DNA from 3 places in the Streptomyces angustmyceticus genome. Region 2 is predicted to be linked to each of the others. Evidence: riboswitches for the same ligand, from Rfam matches in the RefSeq annotation. Region 2 holds a riboswitch; each other region holds the start of a gene.
The links. A riboswitch is a leader RNA that binds a small molecule or an ion and turns the genes downstream of it on or off. The one in region 2 is predicted to bind cyclic di-AMP.
Positions count from the first base shown of each region.

Region 1: it holds a riboswitch for cyclic di-AMP, as region 2 does, so the genes downstream of both, K7396_RS22030 (transglycosylase family protein) here and K7396_RS14485 (C40 family peptidase) in region 2, are expected to answer to the same signal.
Region 3: it holds a riboswitch for cyclic di-AMP, as region 2 does, so the genes downstream of both, K7396_RS02255 (C40 family peptidase) here and K7396_RS14485 (C40 family peptidase) in region 2, are expected to answer to the same signal.

Region 1 covers NZ_CP082945.1:4,877,740-4,888,863, reverse strand. The annotation lists gene K7396_RS22050 (Ppx/GppA phosphatase family protein) at 1-400, opposite strand, end outside; gene K7396_RS22045 (DUF501 domain-containing protein) at 397-957, opposite strand; gene K7396_RS22040 (FtsB family cell division protein) at 1,064-1,516, opposite strand; gene eno (phosphopyruvate hydratase) at 1,675-2,997, opposite strand; gene K7396_RS22030 (transglycosylase family protein) at 3,268-3,942, opposite strand; cyclic di-AMP (ydaO/yuaA leader) riboswitch at 3,950-4,121, opposite strand; gene K7396_RS22025 (transglycosylase family protein) at 4,373-5,320, opposite strand; gene K7396_RS22020 (cytochrome P450 family protein) at 5,619-6,947, opposite strand; gene K7396_RS22015 (nucleoside triphosphate pyrophosphohydrolase) at 7,111-8,127, opposite strand; gene K7396_RS22010 (SurA N-terminal domain-containing protein) at 8,251-8,889, opposite strand; gene K7396_RS22005 (DUF2079 domain-containing protein) at 9,231-10,808, shown strand; gene K7396_RS22000 (helix-turn-helix domain-containing protein) at 10,888-11,124, opposite strand, start outside.
Region 2 covers NZ_CP082945.1:3,230,338-3,241,461, reverse strand. The annotation lists gene K7396_RS14490 (hypothetical protein) at 1-225, shown strand, start outside; gene K7396_RS14485 (C40 family peptidase) at 385-1,521, opposite strand; cyclic di-AMP (ydaO/yuaA leader) riboswitch at 1,530-1,713, opposite strand; gene pcrA (DNA helicase PcrA) at 2,003-4,456, shown strand; gene K7396_RS14475 (M23 family metallopeptidase) at 4,505-6,301, opposite strand; gene K7396_RS14470 (esterase/lipase family protein) at 6,551-7,501, opposite strand; gene K7396_RS14465 (cobalamin B12-binding domain-containing protein) at 7,877-8,335, shown strand; gene K7396_RS14460 (DUF5691 domain-containing protein) at 8,470-10,308, opposite strand; gene K7396_RS14455 (SWIM zinc finger family protein) at 10,389-11,124, opposite strand, start outside.
Region 3 covers NZ_CP082945.1:505,118-513,323, reverse strand. The annotation lists gene bioD (dethiobiotin synthase) at 1-432, opposite strand, end outside; gene K7396_RS02280 (adenosylmethionine--8-amino-7-oxononanoate transaminase) at 569-1,873, opposite strand; gene bioB (biotin synthase BioB) at 1,866-3,002, opposite strand; gene K7396_RS02270 (8-amino-7-oxononanoate synthase) at 3,159-4,385, shown strand; gene K7396_RS02265 (LysR family transcriptional regulator) at 4,519-5,433, opposite strand; gene K7396_RS02260 (LysE family transporter) at 5,505-6,173, shown strand; gene K7396_RS02255 (C40 family peptidase) at 6,324-6,797, opposite strand; cyclic di-AMP (ydaO/yuaA leader) riboswitch at 6,802-6,968, opposite strand; gene K7396_RS02250 (hypothetical protein) at 7,280-7,588, opposite strand; gene K7396_RS02245 (ATP-dependent Clp protease proteolytic subunit) at 7,594-8,206, opposite strand, start outside.

The DNA.
Region 1 (11,124 bases), 1.6 Mb from region 2:
CGCCTGCAGCCCCCATTCCAAGCAGTTCCTTGGTGGCGCCGTTGAACGAGAACTCCGCCTCCTGGTCGCCGGTGATCACCTCGGGCTCCACGCCCAGGATGTCCACCACGCCGCGGACGAAGTCCTCGCGGTTCTCCGCGTCCCGGGAGGCGGAGGTCGCCACGAAGCGGACCTGCTCGGCGCCCAGGCCCTTGATCACCGCGGCGTACTCCCGGCAGGCCGCGAAGGTGCGCTCCAGCGCCTCGGGCGCCAGCCGCCCGGTGCGGTCCACGTCCTGGCCCAGCCGGACGATCTGCATCCGGCGGTCGAGGTCCTTCAGCTCGCCCGTCGCCGGGTCGGCGTCCGCGACCAGCAGCCGGATGGAGTTCGTACCGCAGTCGATGGCGGCGACCCGCTTCACGTGGCGTCTCCCTCGGGGGCGTCCTGGGCTTCGGAGGTGTCCTGGCAGGGGGTCACGCACGGCCCCTTCTTCCACCACTCCGGCAGCATCGCCAGCGCCTCGTCGCCGAGCGGGTTGACGCCCGGTCCGGCCGCCAGCGAGTGGCCGACGAGGACGTGCAGGCACTTGACCCGGTCCGGCATGCCGCCGGCACTGGGGAAGCCCTGCAGCACCTCGATGGCGTCCCGCCGCCGGATGTAGTCCTCGTGGGCGGCCCGGTAGGCGGCGGCGAGCTCCGGGTCGGCCGCCAGCCGCTCGGTCATCTCCTTCATCACGCCGTTGGCCTCCAGCGTGCCGATCGCGGAGGCCGCGCGGGGGCAGGTGAGGTAGTAGAGCGTGGGGAAGGGCGTGCCGTCCTCCAGGCGCGGCGCCGTCTCGACGACGTCCGGCTGCCCGCAGGGGCAGCGGTGCGCGATGGCGCGCAGGCCGCGCGGCGGACGGCCGAGCTGCTGCTTGAAGGCGGCGATGTCCGCGTCGGTGGGCTCGGTGGGCTCGGTCTGGGGCGGGGGGGTGTCCATGTGCGCTTTCGGTGAGGTGGGTGGTGAGGTGGCGGGGCGGGGCGGGGCGGGCCGCCGGGTCCCGACACTACGGGCCGGCGTCCGGCGGCGGTACGGGCAGCCGGGGCTACCGCTTGTCCGCCGCGTCGACGGTGCCCCACAGATTGTCGTACCAGGGGCGCTGCGCCGCCTGCGGCCCCTTCGGCGCGGCGCCCGCGCGGGAGCCGTCCTGGACGATGTAGCCGGTTTCGCCCGGCATGAGGTAGTGCAGATGCCGGCGGGCCTGCTGGCGTACGTACTCCGGGTCCTGCCAGCGGGCCTTCTGCTCGCGCAGCCGGTCGAGGGCGGCGCCCGCGTCCTGGGCCCTGCGGCGCTGGTCGGCGATGTCGGAGCGCTGGGAGACGTACTGCCTTATCGGGTACGCGAGGGCAACGACCAGGGAGCACATCACCAGCGCCAGCAGGGCGGCACGGCCGGTGAGGCGGTTGCGGCGGGGCGGGCGGGCTCGGTAGACGCGGGCGGCGGCCTGCTCGCCGAGCGCCTTGAGTCGGGTCGCGGTCGAGAACCGGTCCGCGGGCACGTCGTCTCCCCTTCACTGACGGACGCCTGACTGCTGAAGCAGACGCGTCCCCGGCAACGGTACGGGACCGTTGCCGGGGACGTACGGGGTGCTGGGCGGTTGTCTCGCCCGTTCAGCCCTTGCCGACCCGGTCCGGCGGGGCGGCGGGCCGCCGTCGGTCAGCTCCCGTGGCGGAACCGCGGGAAGGCGGAGCGGCCGGCGTAGACCGCGGCGTCGTCGAGGATCTCCTCGATGCGCAGCAGCTGGTTGTACTTGGCGACGCGCTCGGAGCGGGCCGGGGCGCCGGTCTTGATCTGGCCGCAGTTGGTGGCGACGGCGAGGTCGGCGATGGTGACGTCCTCGGTCTCACCGGAGCGGTGCGACATCATGCACTTGAAGCCGTTGCGCTGGGCCAGCTCGACGGCGTCCAGGGTCTCGGTCAGCGAGCCGATCTGGTTGACCTTCACCAGCAGCGCGTTGGCGGAGCCCTCCTCGATGCCGCGGGCGAGGCGCTCGGGGTTGGTGACGAACAGGTCGTCGCCGACGAGCTGGACCTTGGCGCCGAGCTTGTCGGTGATGACCTTCCAGCCGGCCCAGTCGTCCTCGAACAGCGGGTCCTCGATGGAGACGAGCGGGTAGGCCGCCACCAGCTCCTCGTAGTACTCGGTCATCTCGGCGGCCGAGCGGGTCTTGCCCTCGAACTCGTACGAGCCGTCCTTGTAGAACTCGGAGGCGGCGACGTCCAGGGCGAGCGCGATGTCCTGGCCGGGGGCGTAACCGGCCTGCTTGATGGCCTCCAGGATGAGGTCCAGGGCCTCGCGGTTGGAGCCCAGGTTCGGGGCGAAGCCGCCCTCGTCGCCGAGGCCGGTGGACAGCCCGCGCTCCTTCAGGACCTTCTTGAGGGTGTGGTAGACCTCGGCGCCCCAGCGCAGCGCCTCGGAGAAGGACTCCGCGCCGATCGGGGCGATCATGAACTCCTGGATGTCCACGTTGGAGTCGGCGTGCGAGCCGCCGTTCAGGATGTTCATCATCGGGACGGGCAGGACGTGCGCGTTCGGGCCGCCGAGGTAGCGGAACAGCGGGAGGTCGCTGGCCTCGGAGGCGGCGTGCGCGACGGCGAGGGAGACGCCGAGGATGGCGTTGGCGCCGAGCGAGCCCTTGTTGTCGGTGGCGTCCAGGTCGAACATGGCCTGGTCGATCAGCCGCTGCTCGGTCGCGTCGTAGCCGACGAGCTCCGGGCCGATCTGCTCGATGACGGCCAGGACGGCCTTCTCCACGCCCTTGCCCAGGTAGCGGTTGGGGTCGCCGTCACGGAGCTCGATGGCCTCGAAGGCGCCGGTGGAGGCGCCGGACGGCACGGCGGCACGGCCGGTGCTGCCGTCGTCGAGGCCGACCTCGACCTCGACCGTGGGATTACCTCGCGAGTCGAGAATTTCGCGGGCTACGACGACGTCGATGGACGGCACGTTGTCTCCTTCGTGGATGTCTGGCGTTCTGCGCATGAGCCTAACGGCCCCGGGGTCGTCCGCCTGCGCTTGGCCCGCTCCGTGGGACGGAATTACGGAATGAAGAGCCCAAAGGACCAGCTCACCGGACCTTTGGGACATTGTTCGCCGAACGGGAAAGGGCGTGGAACCGCGCCGGTCACCGGGCCCGGACGCGAGAACCCCGCCCGGCGCGCTCGGGGGAAGGGCGCGCCGGGCGGGGCCGGTCTCACGGAGCGAGGGGGCCCGCCGCTCTCGGGCCCGCTCACCTCCCGGTGAGGGATGGACTCAGACGTTGAGCTTCTGACCGGGGAAGATCAGGTTCGGGTTGCCGCCGATGACCGACTTGTTGGCCTTGTAGACGGACTTCCAGTCGCTGCCGTGCGCCTTGGCGATCTTGGCGAGGGTGTCGCCCGCCTTGACGGTGTAGTTGCCGTGGCCCATGGACTTGCGCTCGGTGGAGCGGGAGGCGTGCTGCTCGGGGGCGGCCGGGGCCTTCTTCGTCTCGGCCTTGGTGGAGCCCTGGTCCTGCTGGGGCGCGGACTTGGTCTGCGCGGAGGAGCCGGAGGTGTCGACGTCGGCGGCCGGGCCGCCGGCGGTCAGGTTGCCGGCGCCGGCGCAGGACCAGGCGCCCGGGCCCTGGATGGCGAGGAGCTTCTCGGCGGCGGCGATCTGCTGGGACTTGGTGGCCAGGTCGGCACGCGGGGCGTACTGGGTGCCACCGGCGGCGGCCCAGCTGGAGTTGGAGAACTGCAGGCCACCGTAGTAGCCGTTACCGGTGTTGATCGACCAGTTGCCGCCGGACTCGCACTGGGCGACCTTGTCCCAGGTGGCGACGGAGGCGGCGGAGGCGGAGGTGGCGCCCATCAGCGGGACGGCCACGGCAGCACCGGCGATGCCGGCGAGGGTGGCGACGCGGACGGCCTTGGACGGACGACGGTGCTTGCCCTTGATGATCAGCATGGTTCGTTCGTTTCCTCACCGACGCCTACGAGGTGAGCTGTCGGGTTCGGGCTGTGAGAAATCGCCCGGCCGCGTGCGCGTGCGCACGTGGCTTCACCCCAAGCCGGTTGACCCGCTTTCACGGGCGGGGCCGGCACGTACCTTGGGTCCCCCGCTCCTGCCTTCGGCGCTTGCGCGTCAGCTGCCTCCGACCACCGGCAGGATTCGGCGTGTGATCGAAGGGCCCGCTTTGGCGAGCGGTCCTGACGTTAAGCAGTAATGCCCTTGGGGTTCAAACCCCATCATCTGAACCAAGTTGACCGTTTTTGATCACGGATCGGACACATACCCGCAGGTGAACCCCGGTTTGCCGAGGGCGGACGCACCGGGGTTCAGCGCGGTCAACGAGACCCTTGTCTCACTTTCCCAAAAGAGGGCGAAGGGAGGCGAATTACCCTTCGTTGTGCCCGAGATCGAGCTTTTGGCCCGGCTTGATCAGGTCCGCGTCGGTGCCGATGACGCCCTCGTTGCGGTCGTAGAGGGCGGGCCAGCCGCCGGGCAGCCGGTGCGCCGAGGCGATGGCTGACAGCGTGTCACCGGGGCGCACGGTGTACGCGCCGTCCGCCGCCGGGTCCGTCCGCGCGCCGTCGCCGCGGGAGGCGTGCCGGCCCCCGGCCGACCGGCCGTCGTCGTCGCCGGCGCCCTGGTCGCCCGCGTCGCCGCGGTGCTTGCCCTGGGTGGGCGCCTTGTGCGGGGTGCCGGTGGTGTCCGGACGGCTGCCGCCCTCGGACGGGTCGGCGGACGGCGACGGGTCCTCGTCCCGGTCGCCCGGGGTCGCGGAGCCCGACGGCTGCCGGCTGCCGGGGCCGTCGTCGGAGCCGGCGGAGTCCGAAGGCTCGGGCGAGGGCGCCGGATCGGCCTGGCTGCCGCCGGTCTCGTCGTGCGCCCCGGAGGAGTCCTGGCCGGAGTCCTGACCGGCGGATCCCTGGCCGCCCGGCGTGCCGGAGGAGTCCCAGGGGTCGGCGGAGTCGTCCGACGGGGCGGGGGAGGGAGTGGCGGTGCTGCCCGGGTCGACCTCGGGCGCGCGGCCGTCCTTGACCAGGCCGGCGCCGTCGGCACAGCCCGACCAGACCTCCGGGCCGCGGTGGTCGAGGATCGACTCGGCGACCGCTATCTGCTGGGAGCGGCTGGCGAGGTCGGGGCGCGAGGCGTAGGCCGCGCCGCCGTAGGTGTCCCACATCTCCTGGGTGAGCTGCAGCCCGCCGTAGTAGCCGTTGCCCGAGGCCGCGCTCCAGACGCCGGCACTCTCGCACTGGGCGACCTTGTCCCAGGTCGTGGTGTCGGCGGCGTGCGCGCCGCTCGCGGCGAGCAGCGGCAGGGCGAACCCTGCGCCGGTCACTCCCGCCGTGACAAAGATGGCCGGTGCCTGACGGGGGCGACGGTGTCGGCCGGTCCCGGAACGCATGCGGATGCCTTTCGCGCGGCGGTTGAGTTGTACGACGAGCTCGTCGAGCTGCTCGACGGGTCACCCGCCCGGCCGACGCGCACGAGGCGCACCGTTCTACCGGTCCCCCACATCACCGCTTCGGCCGATCGGGTGAAGCCCGTCGATCGTCGGTGGAAAGGTAGCCGGGGTCACGGGTAGTCACAAGTCGGTGTAGCGCGGATCACGTAAAGGTCACGCACCTGACTCTGCGTCACTTCTGACCTTGTCGCTGGTCAGGGCGCTCGGGCGGGAACTCCACCGGCAGCGACCGCAATCCGCGCATGATGAGCCCGCCGCGCCAGCGCAGCGCGTCGGGTTCCGCGGCGAGCCGGAGGTCCGGGAGGCGGGTCAGCAGGGTCGCCAGAGCCGTCTGCCCTTCGAGCCGGGCGAGGGGGGCGCCCAGGCAGTAGTGGATGCCGTGCCCGTACCCCAGGTGCTGGTTGTCACGGCGGGTCAGGTCGAGCACGTCCGGCTCGTCGAAGCGCGCCGGGTCGCGGTCGGCGGCGGCCAGCACCACCAGGACCGGGTCGCCCTGCGCGATCCGCTGCCCGCCCAGGGTCAGCTCCTGGGTCGCGAACCGCCAGGTCGCCAGCTCCACGGGACCGTCGTAGCGGAGCAGTTCCTCGATGCCGGAGGTCAGCAGGCCGGTGTCACCCGCAGTGATCGACTTCTGCAGCAGCTCGCGCTGGGCGGGGTGGCGCAGCAGCGCGTAGATGCCGTTGCCGATGAGGTTGACGGTGGTCTCGAAACCGGCGAAGAGCAGGATGAAGGCCATGGCGGCGGCCTCGTTCTCGGTGAGGTGCTCGCCGTGGTCCGAGGCCCGGATCAGGCCGGAGATCAGGTCCTCGTCCGCCTCGGGGGTGTCCCCCAGCGACTCGCGCTTGCGGTGGATCAGCTCGGCGAGATAGCCGCGCATCTTCTTCACGGACCGGGCGACCCCGCCGCGCGGTCCCCCGCCGTGCCGGATCATCATGCCCGCCCAGTCGCGGAAGTCGTCCTGGTCCTCGCGCGGCACGCCCAGCAGGTCGCAGATCGCGTAGATCGGGAGCGGGAAGGCGAACTCGTGGATGAGGTCGGCCTCGCCCTTCGCCGCGAACTGATCGATGAGGTGATCGGTCAGCTCCTGGACGCGCGGGGCGAAGGCGGCGACCCGGCGCGGGGTGAAAGCCTTCGAGACCAGCCGGCGCAGCCGGGTGTGGTCCGGGGGGTCGATGTTGAGCAGATGCGTCATCAGGTTCGCGCTGCGCTCGCCGGGGATGCCGACCTTGCCCTTGCCGTGCGCGGACTCGCTGTGGTGCACCGGATTCTTCGACAGCCGGCCGTCGGCGAGCGCCTGCCGCGCCTCGGTGTAGCGGGTCACCAGCCATGCCTCGACGCCGCTGGGCAGCTCGGTCCGGTGCACCGGCGCGTGCTCCCGCAGCCAGGCGTACGCCGGGTAGGGGTCGGCGGCGAACTCCCAGGTGAACAGGGCGGGGGCGGGCGCGGCTGCGGGGCAGCCCGCGGGGGCGTCGGCGGCGGGGGCGTGGGGCTTGTCGTGCACCTTCCGACCGTAACCGGTGGGCGCGCCGGAGCGCGCCCGCGCACCTGCCGGGCCCCCGCGGGCGCCGCACCACGCCGCATCCACCCCGAGCCCGGTCAGGCGCCGCCGCCGCGATGCCGCCCCGGCCCCGCGGCGGGGAACGCGCCCCCGCCGCTCCGGAGCCTCACGCGCCGGCGCCGCCCTCGGCGGCTATCACCGCGTCCCGGTAGGCGCGGGCCGCCGCCCGCAGCGCGGCCTCCGGGTCCACACCGTCCGCCTCGGCCCGTACCGCCAGGGCCAGGAGTTCGTAGCCGATGCCCTCCCCGGCCGGGGGCGCGACATCGAGTCCGGCCGTGCGGGCGCGGGAGGAGAGCTTCGCCGCCAGCGCCAGGCCGGGCTGGGCCAGCGGGATGCCCTCGGTCACCGAGTCGCGCCGCTTCTCCTCGGCCTTCGTCCGCAGCCAGTGCGCCCGGACGTCGTCCGGGGTCGCCGCGTCCGCGTCGCCGAAGACATGGGGGTGGCGGTGGATCAGCTTGTCGACGATGCCGCCCGCGACGTCGTCGAGGGAGAACGGTTCGTCGGGGTCGTCCTGGGCGATCCGGGCGTGGAAGACGACCTGGAGGAGGACATCGCCCAGCTCCTCGCGCAGCGCCTCGCGGTCCCCCTCCTCGATGGCCTCGACCAGCTCGTACGCCTCCTCGATGCCGTACTTGGCGAGGTCGCGGTGCGTACGGATGCCGCTCCAGGGGCAGGCGGCGCGGATCTGGTCCATGACCTGGACGAGGTCGAGCAGCCGGGCGCCGGGCAGGTCGTAGGAGCCGGGCAGCAGCTCCAGGTCCGGCATGGTCTCGCGGCCGGAGCCGGCCAGCCTGGCCAGGCCGTCGGTCAGCGTGCTCTCGCCGTCCGCCGAGGTCAGGACGACGGCCGTACGGCCCCCCGGCACGCAGTAGTCGACCAGTTCGCGGGCGGCGGGGGCGGCCGTCTCCACCGCGATGCCGGCCTCCCGCAGATACGGCAGCTGCGGGTGGTCGGGGTCGGCGCACAGCACACGGTCCGCCCCGCGCAGGATCTGCCAGGCGGGCCAGGACAGGAGCCCGGGGGCGACCCGGTGGCTGGTGGTGAGCAGGACCAGGCGTCCGGTGCCGGTGCCCTCGGGGCGGGCTTCGGCGCCGGTGTCGGCGGCAGAGGCGTCAGCGTTCACGTCTCGAACGTAACGCACCCCGCCGGACGGCCCGGCGCCGGTGGGCGACGGCCCGGACACGCCCTGTTCGCCGCGCCGCCCGCCCCGTACGGGCCGCCCCCGGCCGGCCCCGGCCACCTCCTCTCAGGCCTGCTGCTTCGCGGACTCCCGGGTGATCCACGGGTCCTTGGTCTCGCCGAGGATGACCTGCTGGTCGTCCCACTTGCCGAACCGCGGATTGACGTCGATTCCCATGGACCGGGAGGTCTTGGCCAGTGCGCGGGCGAGCTTCTGCTGGCCCTGCGGCTTGCCGCGGTCCGCGCCGAGGTGCCGGGCGACGCCGTCGAGCAGCAGTTGGTTGCGGACCATGGCGTCGATCTCGTCGGGGGCGACGCCCTGCTGGAGCCACATCTCCTTCAGCCGCGCGGCGCCGCCGGCCTGCTGCTCCGCGCGCGCCCGCCAGCGCTGGACGTCGCCCCGGGTGACCGTCACCTCGGCGTCCCGGGCGCCGCGGGCCAGCACCTCGTCGAAGATCATGCCGTTGAGGGTGGCCAGGCTGAGCCGGCCGGTGTTCATGATGAGCTGGCTGCCCTGCGGGGACCTGGCCTGCGCGGCGCGCACGTCCTTCACCTTCGCCTGCAACTGCGAGACGGTGATCCGCTTCCCGTCCACGAGGGCCGCGGCCCCGGGGTGGGCGTCGCTGCCGCAGGCCGCGAGCAACGGGGCCGCGCCCAGCAGGGCGGCGGTGGCGGATACGGAGAGCGCTGTCCTACGGCGGAACACATGGCCTCCCGGCAGATCGTGCGACGGAGTCTCGACCTTGGTGGATCGATGCTATGGAGTCGGCGTGGCCCAGGCCACTGCTTCGGCCAACGATCTGGGGCGGGCTCGGTTTCTGGTGCTCGGAGGTGCCGATTCCGGTCCGCCGGCCCGTCCCGGTCGACCGCCGCACCGCGCCGTACCCCGCCGTTCCCCTGCCACCCGCCGCCCTTCCCTCCCGGGGAACGGACCGGCCCGCACCGGCGTCTGACCCACTGCCACCCCGCCGTCGCAGCACCTCGTCCGCCGGGCGGTCCGGGGCTCCGCTTCGAGTATCTTTTCGACAGTTGAGAGTGAGGATCCGCATGGACACGGCCGCAGTAACGGCCGGGGGTGCCCCCGGACGGATTCTTGGGGAGGACACCGGCGCCGTGCCACCGCCCCGGACCGCCGCCCCGGCCGGGACCGTACCGGCGCCGCGGTCCGCCGGGCCGGACGACGCCGAGACGGCCGGCACCGGCACACCTCCGCCGGACCTGCCCGGACGCCTGCGCCGCGCCGCGCACCGCCTGCGCACCCGGACCGCTCCCCTGCGCGCCCCTCGCCTCGACCCCTACTGGACGGCGGGCCTCTTCTTCGTCGCCTACGCGGTGCTGGCCGTCTGCCGCTTCCGTACGCTGTCCACGTCCTCCTGGGACCTGGGGATATTCGAGCAGGCGATACGCGGCTACGCCCACTTCCAGGCCCCGATCGTGGACCTCAAGGGGCCCGGCACCAACATCCTCGGCGACCACTTCAGCCCCGTGCTGATCCTGCTCGCCCCCCTCTACCGGCTGTTCCCCTCGTCGCTGACCCTGCTGATCGCGCAGGCCGCGCTGTTCGCGGTGTCCGCGATACCGGTCGCCCGCGCCGCCGCCCGCACGCTGGGCCGCGTCCCCGGCCTGGCGATCGGCCTCGCCTACGGCACGTCCTGGGGCGTGCAGAAGGCCGTCGACTTCGACTTCCACGAGATCGCCTTCGCGCTGCCGCTGATCGCCTTCGCCCTCGAAGCGGTGCTGCGCGGACGGTGGACGGCGGTGGTGTGCTGGGCCGCGCCCCTGGTGCTGGTCAAGGAGGATCTCGGGGTGACCGCGGCCGTCATCGGGGCGCTCGCCCTGATACGCACCCGGCGCGCCAGCCCGCTGGCCATCGCCCTGGTGGCCTTCGGCATCACCGCCACCGCCGTCACCCTCGGCGTGCTCATACCGGGGTTCAACGGCTCCGGCTCGTACGACTACTGGAGCAAGTTCGGCGCCGACGGCGGCGGGCTCACCATCCCGCTCGACACGGCCCTGCGCACCACTCTGTGGGTCCTGCTGCCCACCACCGGCCTGCTCGCGCTGCGCTCCCCTCTCCTCCTGGTCGCGCTGCCCACCCTGGGCTGGCGCTTCCTGTCCCACGAACCCCACTACTGGGGCATCGACTGGCACTACAACGCCGTGCTGATGCCGGTGGTCTTCCTCGCCCTGATCGACGCCCTGCCCCGGGCCCGGGTCTCCGCCCGCCCCTGGCTGCGCTCCTACGCCCACCACCTGCCGGCCGCCGTGGTGTCCGTGGCCCTCGCGCTGACGACCACGCTGCCGCTGGCCCGCCTCACCGAGGCCGCCACCTACCGCACCCCGCCGGACGCCGTCGCCGCCGGGAAGCTGCTGGACCGGATCCCGGACGGGGCGAGCGTGGAGTCCGACATCCGGCCGCTGAGCCGCCTCACCGGCCGTACCCGGGTCTTCTGGACCGGCGACACCGGGGGGCTGGCGCCCGACTACGTCGCCGTGCAGCTGCGCGACGGCCACACCCCGCGCCAGGCACTGGCGGACGCCACCGCCCGCCACCCCCGGTCCACGTACGTCATCCTCGGCGGCGCCTCCGACCTCCTCGTCCTGCACCGGACCTCCGCCCGCTGACGCCTTCCCCCGCCCCGGTCTGGCCGGACCGGACGCCCCCTCGGGCGAGGGGACTGCCCGCGTCCGGCCGGGGAACCCGTCAGGCGGCGGACACCTCGCCGGCCCCCGGGTCATGGGGCGGCGAGCCCGCCGCGAGGCTCCAGCGGCAGTCCGGCGACGGGCACAGCTGATCGTGATGGAGTGCGGAGACCATGGCGGCCTGGAGCCGGGTGCTCTGACCGGTCTTGATCAGGATGCGCGAGATATGCGCCTTGACCGTGCGTTCGGAGATCCTCAGCCGCCGGGACAACTCCCCGTTGGACGGGCCGCCGCCGAG
Region 2 (11,124 bases):
GGCGCGCTGACGATGCTGGTCACCGGCATCGTGCTGGTCGGCCTCAACCAGGCCGAGGGCCACAGCCTCAACACCGTCAAGCTCGGCATCAAGATGGCCGTTCTGGTGGTCATCCTGGCGCTGGTCTACGTCAAGCGCGACGAGGAGAAGGTCGACGCGCCGCTCTTCGGCGCGGTCGGCGCGCTGACGGTGGCCAACATCTTCATCGCCGTGCTCTGGACCTGAGCGCGGTGGGCGGCCGGCCGGGTTCCGGCCGCCGGGCGGACGGCCCCGCCACAGCACACCGCGCGGTCCTCGCCCTCCTCGCCGGAAGGGCGGGGGCCGCGCGGTGGCGTGTGGGGGGTGGCCGTGGGGGGTGGTTCGGAGGGGGCGCGGGGCCGGGGCTCAGCCCGGGCGGACGCTCCCGTAGATCGGCATGTAGTAGATCGACTCCTCCCGGACACTGGCGCCCGGGTGCGGTGCGTGGATCATCTTGCCGCCGCCTATGTACATGCCGACGTGGCTGATGTCGTCGTAGAAGAAGACCAGGTCACCGGGCTTGAGGTCCTTGGTGGCGACCCGCTGGCCGACCTTGACCTGGTCCCAGGTGGTCCGCGGCAGGCTGACGCCGGCGGCCTTCCACGCGGCCTGGGTCAGCCCCGAGCAGTCGTAGGAGCTGGGCCCGGTCGCGCCCCAGACGTACGGCTTGCCCATCTGGGCGCGGGCGAAGGCGAGCGCCTTCTCGGCCTGGCTCGACGACGGTCCGGCGGACGAGCCGTCGTCGGCGCCGCCACCGCTCTGCCCGCCCCCGTCGTGCTGCTGCTGCCGCTCGCGCTCCTGCTGCTTGCGGGCCTCCTCCTCGGCCTTGCGCTTGGCCGCGGCCTCCTTCTTGCGCTCCAGCTCCGCCAGCCGCGCCTTCTCCTGGGCGGTCAGCCGGGACAGCAGCTGCCGGGCCTCGGCCAGCTTCGCCTGGACGGACTGCTTGGACTCCTTGAGGGACGCCTGCGAGGTCTGCAGCCGCTCCAGGCTGTGGGTCGCCTCCGCCCGCTGCCGGGCCGCCGCCGCCTGCTGCTCCTGGTAGTCGGAGACGGCCTGCTTCTGCCGGCCGGTCAGCCGCTCCATGAGGTGGCTGCGGTCGAAGAACTGCTGCGGGTCCTTGGCCAGCATCAGCTGCGCCGTCGGGTTCATGCCCCCGGTGCGGTACTGCGCCGAGGCGAACGTGCCCAGCCGGCGCCGGGACTCGTTCATCTCCTCGGCCCGCTTGGCGGCGGCGTCGAGCAGCTTGTCGACGGTGTGGCGCTGGGTCTCGGCCCGCTCCTTGGCGGCGTTGTACTTCTGGGTGGCCACCTCGGCCTGGCGGTAGAGGCCGTCGACCTTCTGCTTGACCTCTTCGATGGTGGGCTTGGGCGCCCGGGGGGCCGCGTCGGCGGACTGCGAGAGCAGCGTGGCCGAGGCGAGGGCGGCGGAGGTGAGCCCGACCGCCGTTCGTCGTCCTCCGGGCGAGGTGAGAATGCTGGTGCGCGGCTTGCGATGCGACGCCAAGGCCGGCGACTCCTTCCGTGGACCGCCTACCGGGTTAGCTGTCGGGTTCGGGCGGTGTCGCTGACGGAAGGCTTGCCCTACGGTCCGGATGTCCGCGGACGGCGGCTGTCCGGACCGATTCACCCCGGTGGTGCTGGTGGGTCCCCGGCTCCGGGTGCCCGAGGGCAGGGCCGGACTCGGCGTGGGCGGCCCGTGCGGACCTGTCGTCCACGGGGAGGCGGGCTGCCTGAGCGAGGACGTTAGCCAACTCGTGTGGCTCCTGTGAAGGCTGATGTTCGATATGCCCGAAACCTTTTCGTGACCTGAACGCGATGCGGGGGTTGTCGTGACAGATGTCGGTTTCGGGTAGACGAGCCGCCGACCGGTCCGCGCACCTCCCGGCCGCCTGACCTGCCGCGGTGCCACGGCCCGCCCCCGGAGCGGCCCGCATCGGGCGACTCAGCGGCGGGCTGTCGGTGCGGCGGCCTAGACTCGGTGGGCGATGAGCAGCCTCTTTGACGACAGCTTCCTGGCGGACCTCGGCCACAAGGACGAGGGGGAGCCCCCGCCGCCCCCCGAGGACGAGCACGGCCCGGCCCCGGAGGAGATCCCCGCCGACCTCTTCGGCGGGAGGTTCGACGCGCCCCCGCCCCAGGAGGCGTACTACCGCGACGGCGCCGCCCGCCCCGCCATCGACCCCGCGGCGCTGCTGGAGGGGCTCAACGACGAGCAGAAGGCCGCCGTGGTGCACACCGGCGGCCCGCTGCTGATCGTCGCCGGCGCCGGCTCCGGCAAGACCCGGGTGCTCACCCACCGCATCGCTCATCTGCTGGCCGAGCGCCATGTCCACCCCGGCCAGATACTCGCGATCACCTTCACGAACAAGGCCGCCGGCGAGATGAAGGAGCGCGTCGAGGAGCTGGTCGGCCCGCGCGCCAACGCCATGTGGGTCTCCACCTTCCACAGCGCCTGCGTCCGCATCCTGCGCCGCGAGTCCAAGAAGCTGGGCTTCACCTCGTCCTTCTCCATCTACGACGCCGCCGACTCCAAGCGCCTGATGGCCCTGGTCTGCCGCGATCTGGACCTGGACCCCAAGCGCTACCCGCCCAAGTCCTTCAGCGCGAAGATCTCCAACCTCAAGAACGAGCTCATCGACGAGGAGACCTTCGCCGGGACGGCTGCCGATGGTTTCGAGAAGACGCTGGCCGAGGCGTATGCGATGTACCAGGCGCGGCTGCGCGAGGCCAACGCCCTGGACTTCGACGACATCATCATGACCACGGTCAATCTGCTCCAGGCCTTCCCGGACGTCGCCGAGCACTACCGCCGCCGCTTCCGCCACGTCCTCGTCGACGAGTACCAGGACACCAACCACGCCCAGTACACCCTCGTCCGCGAGCTGGTCGGCCCCGCCGAGGACGCCGCCGAACTGTGCGTCGTCGGCGACGCCGACCAGTCGATCTACGCCTTCCGCGGCGCCACGATCCGCAACATCCTCCAGTTCGAGGAGGACTACCCGGACGCGACGACGATCCTGCTGGAGCAGAACTACCGCTCCTCGCAGACGATCCTGTCCGCCGCCAACGCCGTCATCGAGCGCAACGAGAACCGCCGCCCCAAGAACCTCTGGACGCAGGCGGGCGCCGGCCCCAGGATCACCGGCTACGTCGCCGACACCGAGCACGACGAGGCGCAGTTCGTCGCCGACGAGATCGACCGGCTGACGGACGCCGGCGACGCCAAGGCCGGCGACGTCGCGGTCTTCTACCGCACCAACGCCCAGTCCCGTGTCTTCGAAGAGATCTTCATCCGGGTCGGGCTGCCCTACAAGGTCGTCGGCGGGGTGCGCTTCTACGAGCGCAAGGAGGTCCGCGACGTCCTCGCGTACCTGCGGGTGCTCGCCAACCCCGAGGACACCGTCCCGCTCCGCCGCATCCTGAACGTCCCCAAGCGCGGCATCGGCGACCGCGCCGAGGCGATGATCGACGCCCTGTCGGCGCGCGAGAAGATCACCTTCCCGCAGGCGCTGCGCCGGGTCGACGAGGCGTACGGCATGGCGGCCCGCTCCGCCAACGCCGTCAAGCGCTTCAACGTCCTCATGGAGGAGCTGCGCACCATCGTCGAGTCCGGCGCCGGCCCCGCCACGATCCTGGAAGCCGTCCTGGAGCGCACCGGCTACCTCGCCGAACTCCAGGCCAGCACCGACCCGCAGGACGAGACCCGGATCGAGAACCTCCAGGAACTCGCCGCCGTGGCCCTGGAGTTCGAGCAGGACCGAGGGGAGGAGAATCCGGGCACCCTCTCCGACTTCCTGGAGCAGGTCGCGCTGGTCGCCGACTCCGACCAGATCCCGGACGAGGACGAAGAGGGCAGCGGCGTGATCACGCTGATGACGCTGCACACCGCCAAGGGCCTGGAGTTCCCCGTCGTCTTCCTGACCGGCCTGGAGGACGGCGTCTTCCCGCACATGCGCTCGCTGGGCCAGACCAAGGAGCTGGAGGAGGAGCGCCGGCTCGCCTACGTGGGCATCACCCGCGCCCGCGAGCGGCTCTACGTCACCCGTTCGACGATGCGCAGCGCCTGGGGCCAGCCCTCGTACAACCCGCCCTCCCGGTTCCTGGAGGAGATCCCGGCCGACTACCTGGAGTGGAAGCGCACGGGCCAGGCGACGCCCTCCGCGTCGATGGGCGGCATGTCGGCGGGCGGTGGAGGCGGCGGCTTCGGTTCCGCCCTGTCGTCGCGCGCCAAGGGGCCGAGCGGCTTCGCGACCCGCCGTTCCGGCGACCGCCAGGTGGTCTCCCTGGCCGTCGGCGACCGCGTCACCCACGACAGCTTCGGGCTGGGCACGGTCGTCGGCGTCAAGGGCAGCGGCGACAACGCCGAGGCGACGATCGACTTCGGCGGCGAGAAGCCGAAGCGGCTGCTGCTGCGGTACGCGCCGGTGGAGAAGCTGTAGGAGCCGCGCGGGCCGGGTGACGGGCTCCGTCACCCGGCGGTGCGCCGGTCAGTTCGGGTTGAGGCCGTGGTCGCGCAGCCAGGGCTGCGGGTCGACCGCCGCGCCGCCGCCGGGGCGCACCTCGAAGTGGAGGTGCGGTCCCGTGGAGTTGCCGGAGTTGCCCGAATAGGCGATCTGGTCCCCGGCCTTGACCGACCCGGAACGGATCTTGGTGCTGCTCAGGTGGCAGTACCAGGTCTCGGTGCCGTCGGGCGCCGTCACGATCGCCATGTTCCCGTAGGCGGAGTTCCACTGGGTGCGGATGGTGCCGTCGGTGGCGGACATGACCGGGGTGCCGTAGCTGACCGGGAAGTCGATGCCGGTGTGCACGGACATCCAGTTCACCCCGGCCTGGCCGAAGGTGGCGCTCAGGCCGTGCTGGGTGACCGGCAGCACGAACTTGGGGCGGGCGGCCTCCTTGCGGGCCGCCTCCTCCGCCTTGCGCTTGCGCTCCAGATCCTGGCGCTGCTTGAGGTCGATCCGCTCCTGGGTACGGCTGGCCCGGTCGCGGAAGTCGTCGGCGCTGGCGCTGAGTCCGGCGAGCTGGGTGTCGAGCTTGTTGTTGGCCGCCGACGGTTTGACGGCTCCCGGGTCGGGCGCGGCCTGGGCGGTCGCGTCGCCCTTGTCGTCGCCGGTGAATCCGGTGACGGCGGCGGCTGCCACGGCGCACACGCCCATGGCGGCGACCGAGGGGACGGCGACGGTCAGCAGCGCCGACCGCTTCACCGGGCGCTTGCGGCCCCGGCCGCGGACGGTCGTGCCGGCGTCCGGCCCGGCGACCCGCCGCCTGCTGGGGGCCGGAGGGGTGACCGGCATGGCCTGCGTCATGGCCTCCGCCACGGCGGCGGCCTCGCCGTCCTCGGCGCGGGCGGCGTTGTCGAAGCCGCCGGTGTGGCCGAAGCCGCCCTCGTCGGGGGAGGTGCCGTCGGTCCCGGGCCGGCCGGCCTCGAAGACGTCGGCGTCGAACTGCTCGCCGTCGTGCCGGCCGGCGTCGGTGTGCGCGGTGTCGTTCCAGGGGGTGGAGTCCCACAGGACGGTGTCCTCGGGCGGCGGGCCGGCCTGGGCCGGGATGCCGGCGATGAGGTTCCGGTCCGTGGTCGTCCAGATCGCCGTGGCCTCGTGGTCGGCGGTCTCCTGGAGCGCGGTGGCCTGGTGGCCGCCGGTGTCGAAGGCGCCGGCGGTGTCGTATCCGACGGCGGCGTAACTCCCGGTGTCGTACGTGCCGGTGGGGTGGCTCCCGGTGTCGTACCCGCCGTGCCCGTAGGCGGTGGCTTCGTAGCCGGTCGTCTCGTACGAGGCCGCCGTGTCGTATCCGTGGGACGCGTAGGCGGTCGCGTCCTGCGCCGGGGCGTCGTACGCGGTGTGCGCGTAGGGGTCGTAGCCCGGGGCGGCCGCGTGCGGGTCGGCGGCGGGATAGGCGCCGCTGTCGTAGGCACCCGTCTCGTAGGCGCCGGTGTCCCACTGCGACGGGGCGTAGCCGCCGGTGTCGTAGGCGCCGGTGCCGTAGCCCGCCGCGTCGTACGTCCCCGTGTCGTACCCGCCGGTGTGGAAGGTGCCCGTGCCGTAGGCGCTCATGCCGTGGGCAACCGCGCCGTGCGTCCCGGTGTCATAGCAGCCGGTGTCGTACATGCCGGTTTCGTACGAGCCGGGGAGCGAGCCGAAGAGCGGGTCGCCATCGCCGTATTCGGCGCTGCCCGAGGGGGAATGCTGCTGCTCGTAGGTGTCGTAGGCCGGATAATGCGCATACGAGGCGTCAGAAGCAGATCCGGTCGGGAGCGGGGCCCCCGATGGGTGACGGTCGTTCACCAACTTCTCTTTCGCCTCGGCAGCAGGAGAATTAGCGGCGACTGTACCCGGCGGTACGCGGCGGCGACAATCTTCCACAGGTTTTGGGTTCGGCCGGACCGGGCATTTGGCCGCCTTTCGGCAGTCCCATGCGAGCTCTTGGCACCCCGTTCGAGGATTGTTCGGCAACGCGCCATGATCGGAACGGTCCCGCGGCGCCGTTCCGGCGGCGCGCAGGGGCATGACCGGGCCGCCCGTTCCGTGGCGGCGTCAGGCCACCGATATGACGTCCGCGGCCCCTTCGGCCGGATCCGCCGAGGCCAGCGCGTCGCGGATGCCCGCGGCGACGGTGCCGTTGACCGGCAGGGCGAGATGTCCGACACCGGCGACATGCACATTGAACGCATGCAAATCCGGGTGATTGATTCTGGCCGTAGTGGCGGGAACCATCACCCGGTCCTCCTCGCTCCAGAAAGCGACAAAGTGCGTCCGGCAATGCGGCGCCGGAAGCGACAACTCCGCAATCACCTCGGAATCGGGCCGCATCTGGCGGACGATCGGGTGCGCCGACATCAAGGGCGCGACGCCCGTCCCGGAGTGCGGGGTCCCGAGTGTGATCACCGTACGGACGCGGGTGTCGCCGCCGAGCCGCTGCACGTAATAGCGGGCGATGAGACCGCCCAGGCTGTGGCCCACGATGTCCACCCGGCGATGGCCGGTCCGGGCGCACACCTCCTCCACGTGCCGGCGCAGCAGCTCGGCCGCCTTGCGCAGGTCACAGGTCAGCGGGGAGTAGTTGAGCGCCTCGACATGGCGCCAGCCGTGCCGGTGCAGCGAGCGGCGCAGCAGCAGGAAGACGGAGCGGTTGTCGATGAAGCCGTGGAGCAGGAGGACCGGGGGATGGGCCCGGCCCTCCGTCGGCAGCATCGACGGCACGCCGGGCGTGCCGGGTGTGCCGGGCGCGGACGGCACGGGCTGTGGCGCCGGGTGCCCTTCCGGGGGGCCGGTCGCGGGGTGCGGGGCGGCTCCCGGCGCGGGGCGCTCCTGGGAGATGCCGGTCGGGTAGAGGAGGAGATGACCGGCGAGCACCGCCAGCTCCACGACCGTGCTGCGCACGAGCAGGGAAGGGGTGCGGGTGGGGAGCCGGCGGGCGCGCCGGAGCGGCTCGGCGAAGAGGCGCGCGAACACCAGGGGTGCGGAGAGAAAGGGCAGGGCCTGCATGGCCGACCTCCCGAACGGCACGCGGGAGGCGGCTTCGACCCCCGTATGCCCTCGTGGGAAGCCATGCGCAGCGACGGCGGACATGCGGCGTACCCGCCCTGATGCGCGCCCGGCGGCGCGGTGGCCCGGCTGCGACTCCCCGAGCGCCCGCCCCGCGCGTACGGATCCGCCCGGCCATGGCGTCACGACACGCGGAACACGGCGCGTAGCGAACGTGTCCCGTGTGTGATTTCCCCCTCCCCGGATGTCACGAAACGGCTGGGTACGCGATGCTGGCGATAACGTTCGTTCACGCTCGTGGCCGCCGGATCGCGGTCGCGCGATCGATTGTCGGCTCGGCGGCACCACAGTGCCGTGCATGGCTTGGAGGCAGTGATGAGTGTGGCTCGGCATGACGGAGCGCAGGCGGGGAACCAGGGCGCGGCGGGCAGGTCGGGTCCGATCCGTGTGGTCGTGGCCAAGCCGGGCCTGGACGGGCACGACCGGGGCGCCAAGGTCATCGCGCGGGCGCTGCGCGACGCCGGTATGGAGGTGATCTACACCGGGCTGCACCAGACCCCGGAGCAGATCGTCGACACCGCGATCCAGGAGGACGCCGACGCGATCGGCCTGTCCATCCTCTCCGGCGCGCACAACACCCTCTTCGCGAAGGTCATCGCCCTGTTGGAGGAGCGCGACGCCGCGGATATCAAGGTCTTCGGCGGCGGCATCATCCCCGAGGCCGACATCCCCCCGCTCAAGGCACAGGGCGTCGCGGAGATCTTCACGCCGGGCGCGACGACGGCCTCGATCGTGGAGTGGGTCAACGCGAACGTCCGGTCGCTGGCGGTCTGAGGCGGCGGGGACGCCTGAGGCGGGCGTCGGCGCCTGCGTTGGCGTTGGCATGGGCGTTGGCTCCGACGCCGATGGGGTGGCTGGGGCGCGGGGCAGGGGTCTCGTCATGAGGCGGACGATCATGGAGCGGACAGTCATGGGGCCAGGGGCTGTCGGGTGGGGCGGGGTGGGGCAGCGGCCTCGCCGCCGGTCCCGGCCCCGGGCCCGGTCCGGGGGTTCGTGTGGGCGTCGGCGGGGGCGGCCAGCGGGTCGTGGTCGTCCGGGGCGTTGTGGCCGGTGGGTGAGGGGGCGGTGAGTTCCGCGTGCATGGTGGCGCGCAGGCGCAGGGTGCCGACGAGGCGCTGGAAGGACTCGGCCCAGTAGCCGCCGGAGCCCGGTGAGGCGCCCTCGGGCTCGTCCGTGACGGCGGTGAGCAGGTCGAGACGGTCCGCCGCGGCCGGGTCCAGGCAGCGTTCGGCCAGGCCCATCACCCCGCTGAAGCTCCAGGGGTAGCTGCCCGCGTCCCGGGCGATGTCCAGCGCGTCGACGACGGCGCCGCCCAGCGGCTCGGCCCAGGGGACCGCGCACACGCCGAGCATCCGGAACGCCTCCGACAGGCCGTGGACCGCGATGAACTCCGCCACCCACCGGGCGCGTTCGGCGTCCGGCAGCACGGTCAGCAGTTTCGTCAGGTCCCGCGACGAGCCGGCCGGCGCGACCTCGGCGGCCTGGGACGGTGCGCCCGGCGCGCCTAGCAGCGCCCGCGCCCAGTCGGCGTTGCGCTGGCGCACGGCGGCGCGGCACCAGGCGTCGTGCAGTTCCGTCCGCCAGTCGTCGCCCACCGGGAGCGCGACGATCGCCGCCGCGTCGCGGCCCCCGAACCGGCCGTGCCAGCCGTCCAGCGGGGCCGCCTCCACCAACTGGCCCAGCCACCAGGACCGTTCGCCGCGCCCGGCGGGCGGTTTGGGCGCGATGCCGTCCCGCTGCATGCCCGCGTCGCACTCGTGGGGCGCCTCCACGGTGATCGCCGGCGCACCCGCCGTACGGTCCGGGCCGACGCAGGTGCGCGCACGCTGGGCCATCCGGGCCGCGAGGGCGGACCCGGGGAGCGTGGAGAGCAGCTCGGCGGCCGTGGCGCGGACGTTGCGGCTGCGGTCGGACAGGGCCTGTTCGAGGAAGGGCTCATCGGTCGCGGAGAGGCCCTCGCGCAGCGAGTCGAGGAACATCAGGCGGTCCTCGGCCCGCTCCGTGGACCAGGTCGTGGAAAGCAGTGCCAGGCCGGTCCGTGGGTCCTGGCGGCGCAGCGCGGTCAGCAGGGCGACCCGCTCGGCGAACAAGCCCTCCCCCCAGTGGCGTTGCACGCCGTCGGGGCTCTCGTCGCCGGAGAGCTCGGCCGGGCCGCCGATCCCCCGGAGAGCGAATTTCCACTCGGCGTTGAGCCGCGACAGCCACAGGGCGCGCGGCCCCGCCAGCGCCAGCGCGGCGGGCCGCAGGTCCGTACGGGCGCGGGCGGCGTCGAGGAGTGCGGGCAGCAGCGCCTCGGGGGCGCGATAGCCGTACTCGCCGGCGGCGGCCAGCCACTGGGGGAGCAGCTCGGTGAGGTCGGGGGCGGTGCCGCGGCGGCTGCCGCCTCCACCGCCGCCGCGGTCGGCGAGCAGCAGCGACAGCCGGCGGCGCGCGGCGGGCGGCAACGGGGGCCGCGGGTCGGCGGGGGCCGGGGCGGGGCGCTCACCTGCGGGTGCGGGGCGGAGCGCGGCGCGCCGGCGCACCGTGCTCACCGCGGCCGCGTCGAGCAGTGCGGCCGCGGCGCCCTGCCCGGAGCGCACCGCCACCGGGGGCGTGCGCCGCTCGGTCCCGAGGAGCGCGGCGCTCACCAGCTCGTCCCAGGGAGCCGGGGAGGTCGGGGCGGGCGGAGTGGGGGCGGAACTGTCAGGCGCGGCCGGGCTGATGGGGCCGGTGTACGTGGGTGACGTGGGCGTGGTGGTGGTCGTCATGCCCTTCCTCGGTGGCTCGGTGGTGGACGGCGTGTGCGGGTGGCGGGAGGCCGTGGCCGGCGGGGCGGCGGGGTCCTGGATCACAGGGACACCGGGGACGGGTCCCATACGGTCAGCGGGAGGAAGCCGCGGTGGCCGCATTCACCGAAGACCGTGATCGGCGCGCCGCCCGATATGGCGGCCAGCTGCCACAGGCTCGTACGGCCCAGGCAGCGCGGGTCCAGCGGCAGCGCCGACTCGCCGTCCGCGTCGGCCAGTTGCCAGCTCTCGCCGTCGGGGCCCGGGACCGGGGTGACCTCGGAGAGGACCACCGGCCAGGAGTCCAGCCACGGGTCGTCGCGCAGCGCGTCGCCGTACGCGGCCAGGGCGGCATCGACGCCGCAGCCGGGCGGTACGGGCCCCGGGGCCGCCGGGGCGTGCCGCTCGCCCAGGGTGGCGCGCAGCGGGCGGGCGCCCGGGTAGTAGGCGAGGTCCGCGTCGAGCACCAGGCCCGGCGGCAGGGCCAGGTCCAGAGGGCGGTTGTTGGCGCCGAAGGAGAGGTGCAGCGCCATCCGGCCGGTCCGCTCGCCGCGCAGGTAGATCTTGCGGGTGAGCAACCTGCCGTCGTCGGCGTCCTGTTGGGCGAGCACCAGCCAGCGGTCCCGGACCGTCGTCGCCTCGGGGCCGGCCAGCAGATCCGCCGCGTCCGTGGTCAGCCCGACGCGCGAGCGGACCGTCGCCGCGAGGGGCGCCGGCAGCCGTTCGATGCCGAGGAACCCCTGGTCGAGGAGGTGCAGCAGGGCACACTCCTCCAGCAGCCTGGCCGGCCAGTTGGGA
Region 3 (8,206 bases), 2.7 Mb from region 2:
CAGGCCCGCCTGGGCGACCATCAGCACGGGCGCGTCCGCCAGCCGCGCGGCGTCGGCGAGGGTATGGCCCTCGGCGTCGAAGCGGACCAGCAGCCCACCCGCGCCCTCGACCAGGACCAGATCGTGGGAGGCGTCCAGTTTCGCGGCGGCTTCGGCGACGTCCTGGGGGCGCACCGGCGGCAGACCGGCCCGCCGGGCGGCCGTCGAGGGTGCCAACGGCTCGGGGAAGCGGGCGAGTTCGAGGGTGGTCACCGGGCCGGCCAGCCGTTCGACCTCCGCCGCGTCACCGGTCTCGTCCGCCGTGACACCGGTCTGGGCGGGCTTGAGCACGGCCACCGACCGTCCCCGGGCGAGCGCCGCCGCGGCGATCGCGGCGGTGGTCACGGTCTTGCCGATCTCCGTGCCCGTGCCCGTCACGAACAGCACCGACATGTCTTCCTCCGACTCTGCGCGGCCGACCCGCGCGGGCTCTGGCGAATGGTGCCGGGCGACCGGCCCTGGGGGTGTCGCCCGCCGAGGGGCGGCGCTGGCCGGCCGGAACGGACCGGGCCGGCCACCGCCGGTGAGTTCAGCCCTCCCGGGCCGCCGCGCACACCGCGGCGCAGATGCGGGCCACATCCTCGTCGCCGGTGATGTACGGCGGCATGGTGTAGATCAGATCCCGGAACGGGCGCAGCCAGACGCCCTCCCGGACCGCGGCCCTGGTCGCCGCCGCCATGTCCACCTCGCGGTCGAGCTGGACCACGCCGATCGCGCCGAGTACGCGCACCTCGCGCACCCCGGCCAGGCGCGCGGCCGGTGCCAGACCGTCCCGCAGCCCGGCCTCGATCCGCTTGACCTCCTGCTGCCAGTCCTGGGACAGCAGCAGCCCGATCGAGGCGTCGGCGACGGCGGCGGCGAGCGGATTGCCCATGAAGGTGGGGCCGTGCGCCAGCACCGGCAGGGCGCCGCGGGAGATGCCGTCCGCGACCGCCGTCGTGCACAGCGTCGCCGCCAGGGTCAGATAACCGCCGGTCAGGGCCTTGCCCAGGCACATCACATCCGGCGCGATGCCCGCGTGGCCGGCGGCGAACAGCGCGCCCGTACGACCGAAGCCGGTGGCGATCTCGTCGAGGACGAGCAGGACGCCGTGCTCGTCACAGGCCTCCCGCAGCACCCGCAGGTACGCGGGGGAGTGGAACGACATCCCGCCCGCCCCCTGCACCACGGGCTCCACGATCACCGCCGCCAGCTCCTCGGCGTGCCGGCCGATCAGCTCCCGCAGATGCGCCGCGTACGCCGCGTCGGGTTCGGCGCCGAAGCCGGCCGGCGGCGCGTCCGCGAAGATCTGCCGCGGCAGCACCCCCTGCCACAGCTCGTGCATCCCGCCGTCCGGATCGCAGACCGACATCGGCTGCCAGGTGTCGCCGTGGTACCCGCCGCGCCAGGTCAGCAGCCGCTGTTTGCGCGGCTTGCCGAGTGAGCGCCAGTACTGCAGGCACATCTTGACGGCGACCTCGACCGACACCGAACCGGAGTCGGCGAGAAAGACGTGCTGCAGCGGCTCAGGGGTGATGTCGACCAGCCGCTTCGCCAGCCGCACGGCGGGCTCGTGGGTGAGCCCGCCGAACATCACATGGCTCATCCGCTCCAGCTGGCCGCGCGCGGCGTCGTTGAGCACCGGGTGGTTGTAGCCGTGCACCGCCGACCACCAGGAGGACATCCCGTCCACCAACTCGTCCCGGCCCTCGACCGGTTCGCCCAGCCGGAGCCGGACGCCCGATGCCGACTCCACCAGCAGCGGTGCGGCGGTGCCGGGCATCGGCCCGTACGGGTGCCACACATGCTGCCGGTCGAGCGCGAGCAGGGCGTATGGGGTGAGCGGTTCAGGCATTGGGCGGCAGGTCGGTACCGGCGCCGCGGCGGCGCACCGAGACCAGGTCGCGGCGGGTGTCGTCGGAGGGCGCCGGGACGGCGGCCTCCTCCACGGCGGTCTCGGCCGGCTCGTCGGCGTCCGGCCTGCGGTGCTCGGGCAGCGTCGTGGTGTCGGTGCCCTCGACCTCGAAGCCGGCGTCCTCGATCATCGCGAGGTCGTCCTTGCCGGCCTGCCCCTCGCTGGTCAGGTAGTCGCCGAGGAAGATGGAGTTGACCAGGTGCAGCGCGAGCGGCTGCATGCTGCGCAGATGCACCTCGCGGCCGCCGGCCAGCCGTACCTCGATGTCCGGGCAGACGAAGCGCACCATCGCCAGGATGCGCAGCGCCCGCTGCGGGGTGAGGTTCCACTCCTTGGCGAGCGGGGTGCCCTCGAAGGGGATCAGGAAGTTCACCGGGACGGAGTCCGGGTCCAGGTCGCGCAGCGCGAACACCACATCGACGAGGTCGGCGTCGCTCTCGCCCATGCCGGCGATCAGACCGGAGCAGGCCGACATGCCGGCCGCCTGGGCCTGCTGGACGGTGGAGACGCGGTCCGAGAAGTCGTGCGTGGTGCAGATGTCGCCGTAGGTGGCTTCCGAGGTGTTGAGGTTGTGGTTGTACGCGTCGGCGCCCGCCGCGCGCAGCCGCCCGGCCTGGCCGTCGGACAGCAGCCCGAGGCAGGCGCACACCTCGACGCCCTCGTTCTGCTCCTTGATGGCGGAGATGGTCTCCGAGACGCGGTCGACGTCCTTGTCCGTCGGCCCGCGGCCGCTGGCCACCAGGCAGACCCGCTTGGCGCCACCGGCCACCCCGGCGGCCGCGGCCTTGGAGGCGTCGTCGGGCTTGAGCCAGGTGTACTTGAGGATCTCGGCCTTGGAGCCCAGCCGCTGGGAGCAGTAGGAGCAGTCCTCGGGGCACAGGCCCGACTTGAGGTTGACGAGATAGTTGAGTTTGACCCGCCGCCCGAACCACTGGCGGCGTACCTTTCCGGCCGCGGCCACGACATCGAGCAGTTCGTCATCGGAGGTGGCCAGTACGGCCAGCGCCTCTTCACGGGTCGGCAACTCGCGCCGCAGTCCCTTGTCCACCAGTGTGTTCAGCAGGTCCATGGCGCTGATCCTCGCGTACGCCCCCGCCCCCGGCCAAGGAGGATTCCCACAACGAGCCGCGATCGAGGTGTGTGTATCGCCACACCGTGGCCCTGCGGAACGACCGCTAACGTCTATCGACAGCCCACAATCGAGGCCGACAGACGAAGGACGCCGATGCCGCAGGACCCCGCCCCGCCGCTGCTTCGCGACACCTCCCCGGCAAGGCCCGCCGCGCCCGCCGCCGCGCCCGGCGGCCCGTCCGGCGCCGGGGCCTTCGACTGGCTCGATGCGGCCGGTGCGGCGCGCCGCGACGCCGGCCTCGTGCGCACCCTGCGCCCCCGCCCGGCCGACTCCCCGCTGCTCGACCTGGCCGGCAACGACTATCTCGGGCTCGCCCGGCACCCCGAGGTCACCCGTGGCGCCGCCGACGCCGCGCACCACTGGGGCGCCGGCGCGACCGGCTCCCGGCTGGTCACCGGCAGCACCGAGCTGCACGCCCGGCTGGAGGCGGAACTCGCGGAGTTCTGCGGCTTCGAGGCCGCTTTGGTGCTGTCCTCCGGCTATGCCGCGAATCTCGCCGCGGTCACCGCGCTCACCGCCCCCGGCGCCCTGATCGTCTCCGACGCCGGCAACCACGCCTCCCTCATCGACGGCTGCCGGCTCTCCCGGGCCCGTACCGAAGTGGCCCCGCACGCCGACCCGGAGGCCGTGCGCGCCGCGCTGACCGGCCACGACGGCCGGGCGCTCGTCGTGACCGACGCGGTGTTCTCGGTCGACGGGGACGCCGCGCCGCTCCCCGCGCTGGCCGAGGTCTGCCGGACCCGGGGCGCCGGACTCCTCATCGACGACGCGCACGGCCTGGGGGTGCTGGGCGAGGGCGGCCGCGGCGCGCCGTGGGCGGCAGGACTCGCCGGCGACGGCGATGTGGTGACCACCGTGACGCTCTCCAAGTCGCTCGGTTCCCAGGGCGGTGTGGTGCTCGGCCCGGCCCGCGTCGTCGAGCATCTGGTCAACACCGCCCGGTCGTTCATCTTCGACACCGGCCTCGCCCCGGCGGCGGCCGGCGGCGCCCTCGCGGCGCTGCGGCTGCTGCGCCGCGAGCCGCGGCGCGCCACCCGGGCCGTCGCGGTCGCACAGGGGCTGTACGAGCGGCTCACCGCGGCGGGGCTGACGGCGGTGCGCCCGGACGCGGCGGTGATCTCCGTGCGGGCCCCCTCGCCGGAGGCGGCGCTCCGCTGGGCCGCCGACTGCCGCACGGCCGGGCTCGCGGTCGGCTGCTTCCGCCCGCCGTCCGTGCCCGACGGGATCTCCCGGCTGCGGCTCACCGCCCGCGCCGACCTGACGGATGATCAGCTCGACGCGGCGGTCCGCACGATCGTGGCCACCGCGCCGGGGGACTGACCCCGGCGACCGCTCGTCCCTCCGCACCCCGGTACGGCGGCCGGCCCGACGACGGGCCGCCGTCCGCGCCGTACGTCGTCCACGCCGGTCTCCGTACGCCGCGACCGTCCGGCGTACGCCGCGCCCGGCCTCGTCACGGTGCCGGGGAGTGCCGGAGGAAGGCCCCGCGCAACAGGGCCCGCAGGGTGTCGGCGGCCGGGCTGCCGCCGGGGCGGTAGGCCACCGAGATCCGGCGGTGCAGCTCCGGTGGGTCCAGCCGGCGGACCCCCAGCGGCGTCATCGACCCCTCCGCCACCATCTCCGGCACCACCGCCACCCCGAGCCCCGCGCTCACCAGCGCACACACCACCGCATAGCTCGGCGACTCACAGCGCACCGCCACACTCGCCCCGGCGGCCGCCAGCGTGGCCTCCACCTCGCGCCGGTTGGGGTTGGCCGGCGCCATGCTGACCAGCGGCTGACCGGCCAGTTCGCCGAGCGGCAGCCGTCCCGGCCCCGCTGACAGGGCATGACCGGGCGCCGTGACGAGCACCAGTTCCTCGGCCAGCAACGGCTCCAGACGCACCCCCTCCGGCGCCGGCATCGCCTCGCCCGGCACGTACTCGTGCGTCAGCGCGAGATCCACCTCGCCCAGCGCCACCGCCCCCGCCGCCTGCGGCGGCACGTACTCCGTGACGCTCAGCTCCACATCGGGGTGCGCCCGCCGGAACGCGCTGAGCGCGGGCGGCAGCAGATGGGTGCCGGCGGTCATGAACGTGCCGACCTGCAGCCGCCCGCCGGACAGCCCCGCCAGCCGGGACAGCTCGTGCCGCGCCTGGTCCAGCTCGTCCAGGACCCGCCGGGCGCGGACGAGCAGCAGCTCACCGGCCGCCGTCAGCCGCGCCCCGCGGTGGTGGCGCACCAGCAGGGCCGCACCGGCCTCCCGCTCCAGCTTGGCGAGCTGCTGGGAGAGCGCGGGAGCGGTGTAGCCCAGCCGGGCGGCGGCCCGGGTGATCGAACCGGCCTCCGCCACCGCCACGAGGGCGGCCAGTCGTGTGGGGTCGTACATAAGAATCCCTTTAGGCTCTCCATGAAAGTCCGCAATACCCATTAAAGGCTTCGACCGGCGAGACTGCGGTCATGGACGGACAGCTGATCGCCTTCACCCCGGTCGCCGCCGGCATGGTCGCCATGCCGGGCGCGGACTTCGCGGTGGTGGTGCGCAACGCACTCGACTCGCGGCGGGCGGGGGTGGCGGCCGCCGTCGGCGTCGCGGGCGGGCTGCTGGTGCACACCGCCCTGGCGGTGGCCGGGCTCGCGGCGGTGCTGGTCGCCGAGCCCGCGCTCCTGGAAGCCGTCCAACTCCTCGGTGGCGGCTACCTGTTGTACCTCGGCGCCCGCGCCCTGGCCGCGGCCGTCCGCCGCCCCACGGCCACGACGGACGGCACGACGGACCCCGCCGCCGCGGCCCCGGCCGGCACCCGCCGCCCGCCCGCTCGGCAGGGCGCGGCGCAGAGCCTGCGCCAGGGTTTCCTGACCAACGCGCTCAACCCCAAGGCCCCGGTGCTCTTCCTCAGCCTGCTCCCGCAGTTCGTCCCGGCGGGAGCGCCCGCGCTGCCCCGGACGCTGCTGCTCGCGACGGTGATCGTCGCCATGGCGCTGGTGTGGTTCCCGCTCGTCGCGCTGCTCGTGGACCGGCTGGGCGCCTGGCTGCGCCGCCCCTCGGTGGCCCGCGCGCTGGAAGCCACCACCGGAGCGCTGCTCACGGCCCTGGGCGGCATCCTGCTCGTCGAACTGGCGTTGTCCTGAAGGCGGTCCGCCCCCGCAGGGGCAGAGCTGTCACCGGTTCGTCCGCGGGGCGGCGGAATCCCCACGGAGAGCGGCCCGTGCGGTGGCGGCCGCCCGCCACCGCACCCGGGCACGCGGGAACGTGACCGGGCACGGGGGTGAACCCGCAGGTCAGCCCACGCGCCCGTACGTGACGGAACGGCTCCAGATCCGCTCCAGCCGCACCACGCTCCCGGCCTTGGGCGCATGCCACATCCGGCCCTGGCCCGCGTAGATCCCGACGTGGTAGATGCCGCTGCGCGAATGGAAGAAGACCAGATCGCCGCGTCGGCGCGCGCCTGCCGGGATGCGCCGGGTGCGGCTGTACTGCGCGGCCGCGGTGCGCGGCAGGGCCCGGCCGGCGCGCTTGAACGAGTACAGCGTCAGCCCCGAACAGTCGAAGGCGTGCGGCCCCTGGGCGCCGTACCGGTAAGGAGCTCCGCTCTTGGACGCCGCGATCCGTAGCGCGTGGACGGATACGGACGCGGCTTCCGCGTTCCCGGCCGCTCCCGGAGCGACGGTGGTCCCGCCGAGCGTGACCAGCGTCAGAGCGGTGACGGTGCCGGCGCGTGCCAGCAGATTCGGCGTATGCATGCGCACGGTCATGCGCAAACCCTTCGTCAGCCGCCTGCGAAGGAAGACCTGTCGGGTTCGGGCAGGCGAAGATGCCCGGCCGTGCGTACGGCTTCACCCCAAGAGGTCCTCGGCCGTGCTGGCCGGGACCCCGTCCTGCTCGGGTCCTCCGCTCCCGCCGATCCACATCGTCGACCGGTCATCCGGCACGGCGGCGGGATTGGGCGCCCGTGCGGACCGCCCCGTCGCTGTGGCGGGGTCTTGTCGTCGAAGGGATCGTCACGCACCCGGCACCCGAATTCCGAGCCGAAAATGCCGTATGTGAGATGGGTCACAATTGACCCGAATGGTTAGTTTTGTTCCCTCAGGTGCGGCAGCGCGGGGTGTTGCACCCCGCGGACCAGCGGCGAAACATCCGCGACCGGGGGAATTGCGTTCGCCCGCGCAATTCGTCGCCTCCTCAGATCGGGTGCGGACGCTACGCCGTCTGCGCAGCCTCTCCGTGTGTCCCCGCGTCAGTTCTCCCCGGGTGGCGGCATCGTCACGAGCCCGGCCCGGCGCTCGCCGTCCAGCACGCGCAGTGCGCGGGCCATCGTCGCGGAGTGCACCTCGCTCTCGCCCCGGCTGTGCATCAGCGTCAGCGCGTCCCGCAGCCGGGCGGCCTTGCCGACGAGCGCCTGGGCGGCCCGTAGTCCGGTGTAGGTGCCGCCGCAGCGGGCCGGGTTGATCCGGCCGAGCAGATCGAGCACCTCCAGATAGCTGTCGACGAGTTCGCCCTCGGCGCGGGTGAGCGCGGGCAGCGGCGGCGGTTCGGGCGGCAGCATCGCGCTCACCGCGCCGCGGGCCGGAGCGCCGACTGCTTGCGGTCGCGGGTGATCTGGTCGATCAGGCCGTACTCCTGCGCGGCGCGGGCGTCGAAGATCTTGTCGCGCTCGATGTCGGCGGCGATCCGCTCGCGGGGCTGCCCGGTGTGCCGCGCCAGCATCTCCTCCAGCATCTCGCGGGTGCGCAGCAGCTCCCGCGCCTGGATCTGCAGATCGGTGGCCTGCCCCTGGACGGGTTCGCCGAACGACGGCTGGTGGATCAGGACCCGGGCGCCGGGCAGCGCCAGCCGCTTCCCGGGCGTGCCGGCGGCCAGCAGTACCGCGGCGGACGAGGCGGCCTGCCCCAGGCAGACGGTCATCACGTCGCACGACACGAAGCGCATCGTGTCGTAGATGGCGGTCATCGCCGTGAAGGAGCCGCCGGGGGAGTTGATGTAGAGCGAGATGTCCTGTTCGGGCGCGGCGTGTTCGAGGTGGATGAGCTGCGCCATCACGTCGTTGGCGGAGGCGTCGTCGATCGGTGTGCCCAGGAAGATGATGCGCTCGTCGAGCAGCTTGGAATACGGGTCCATGGTGCGCGTCCCCTGCGAGGTGCGCTCGGTGAACTCCGGAAGGACA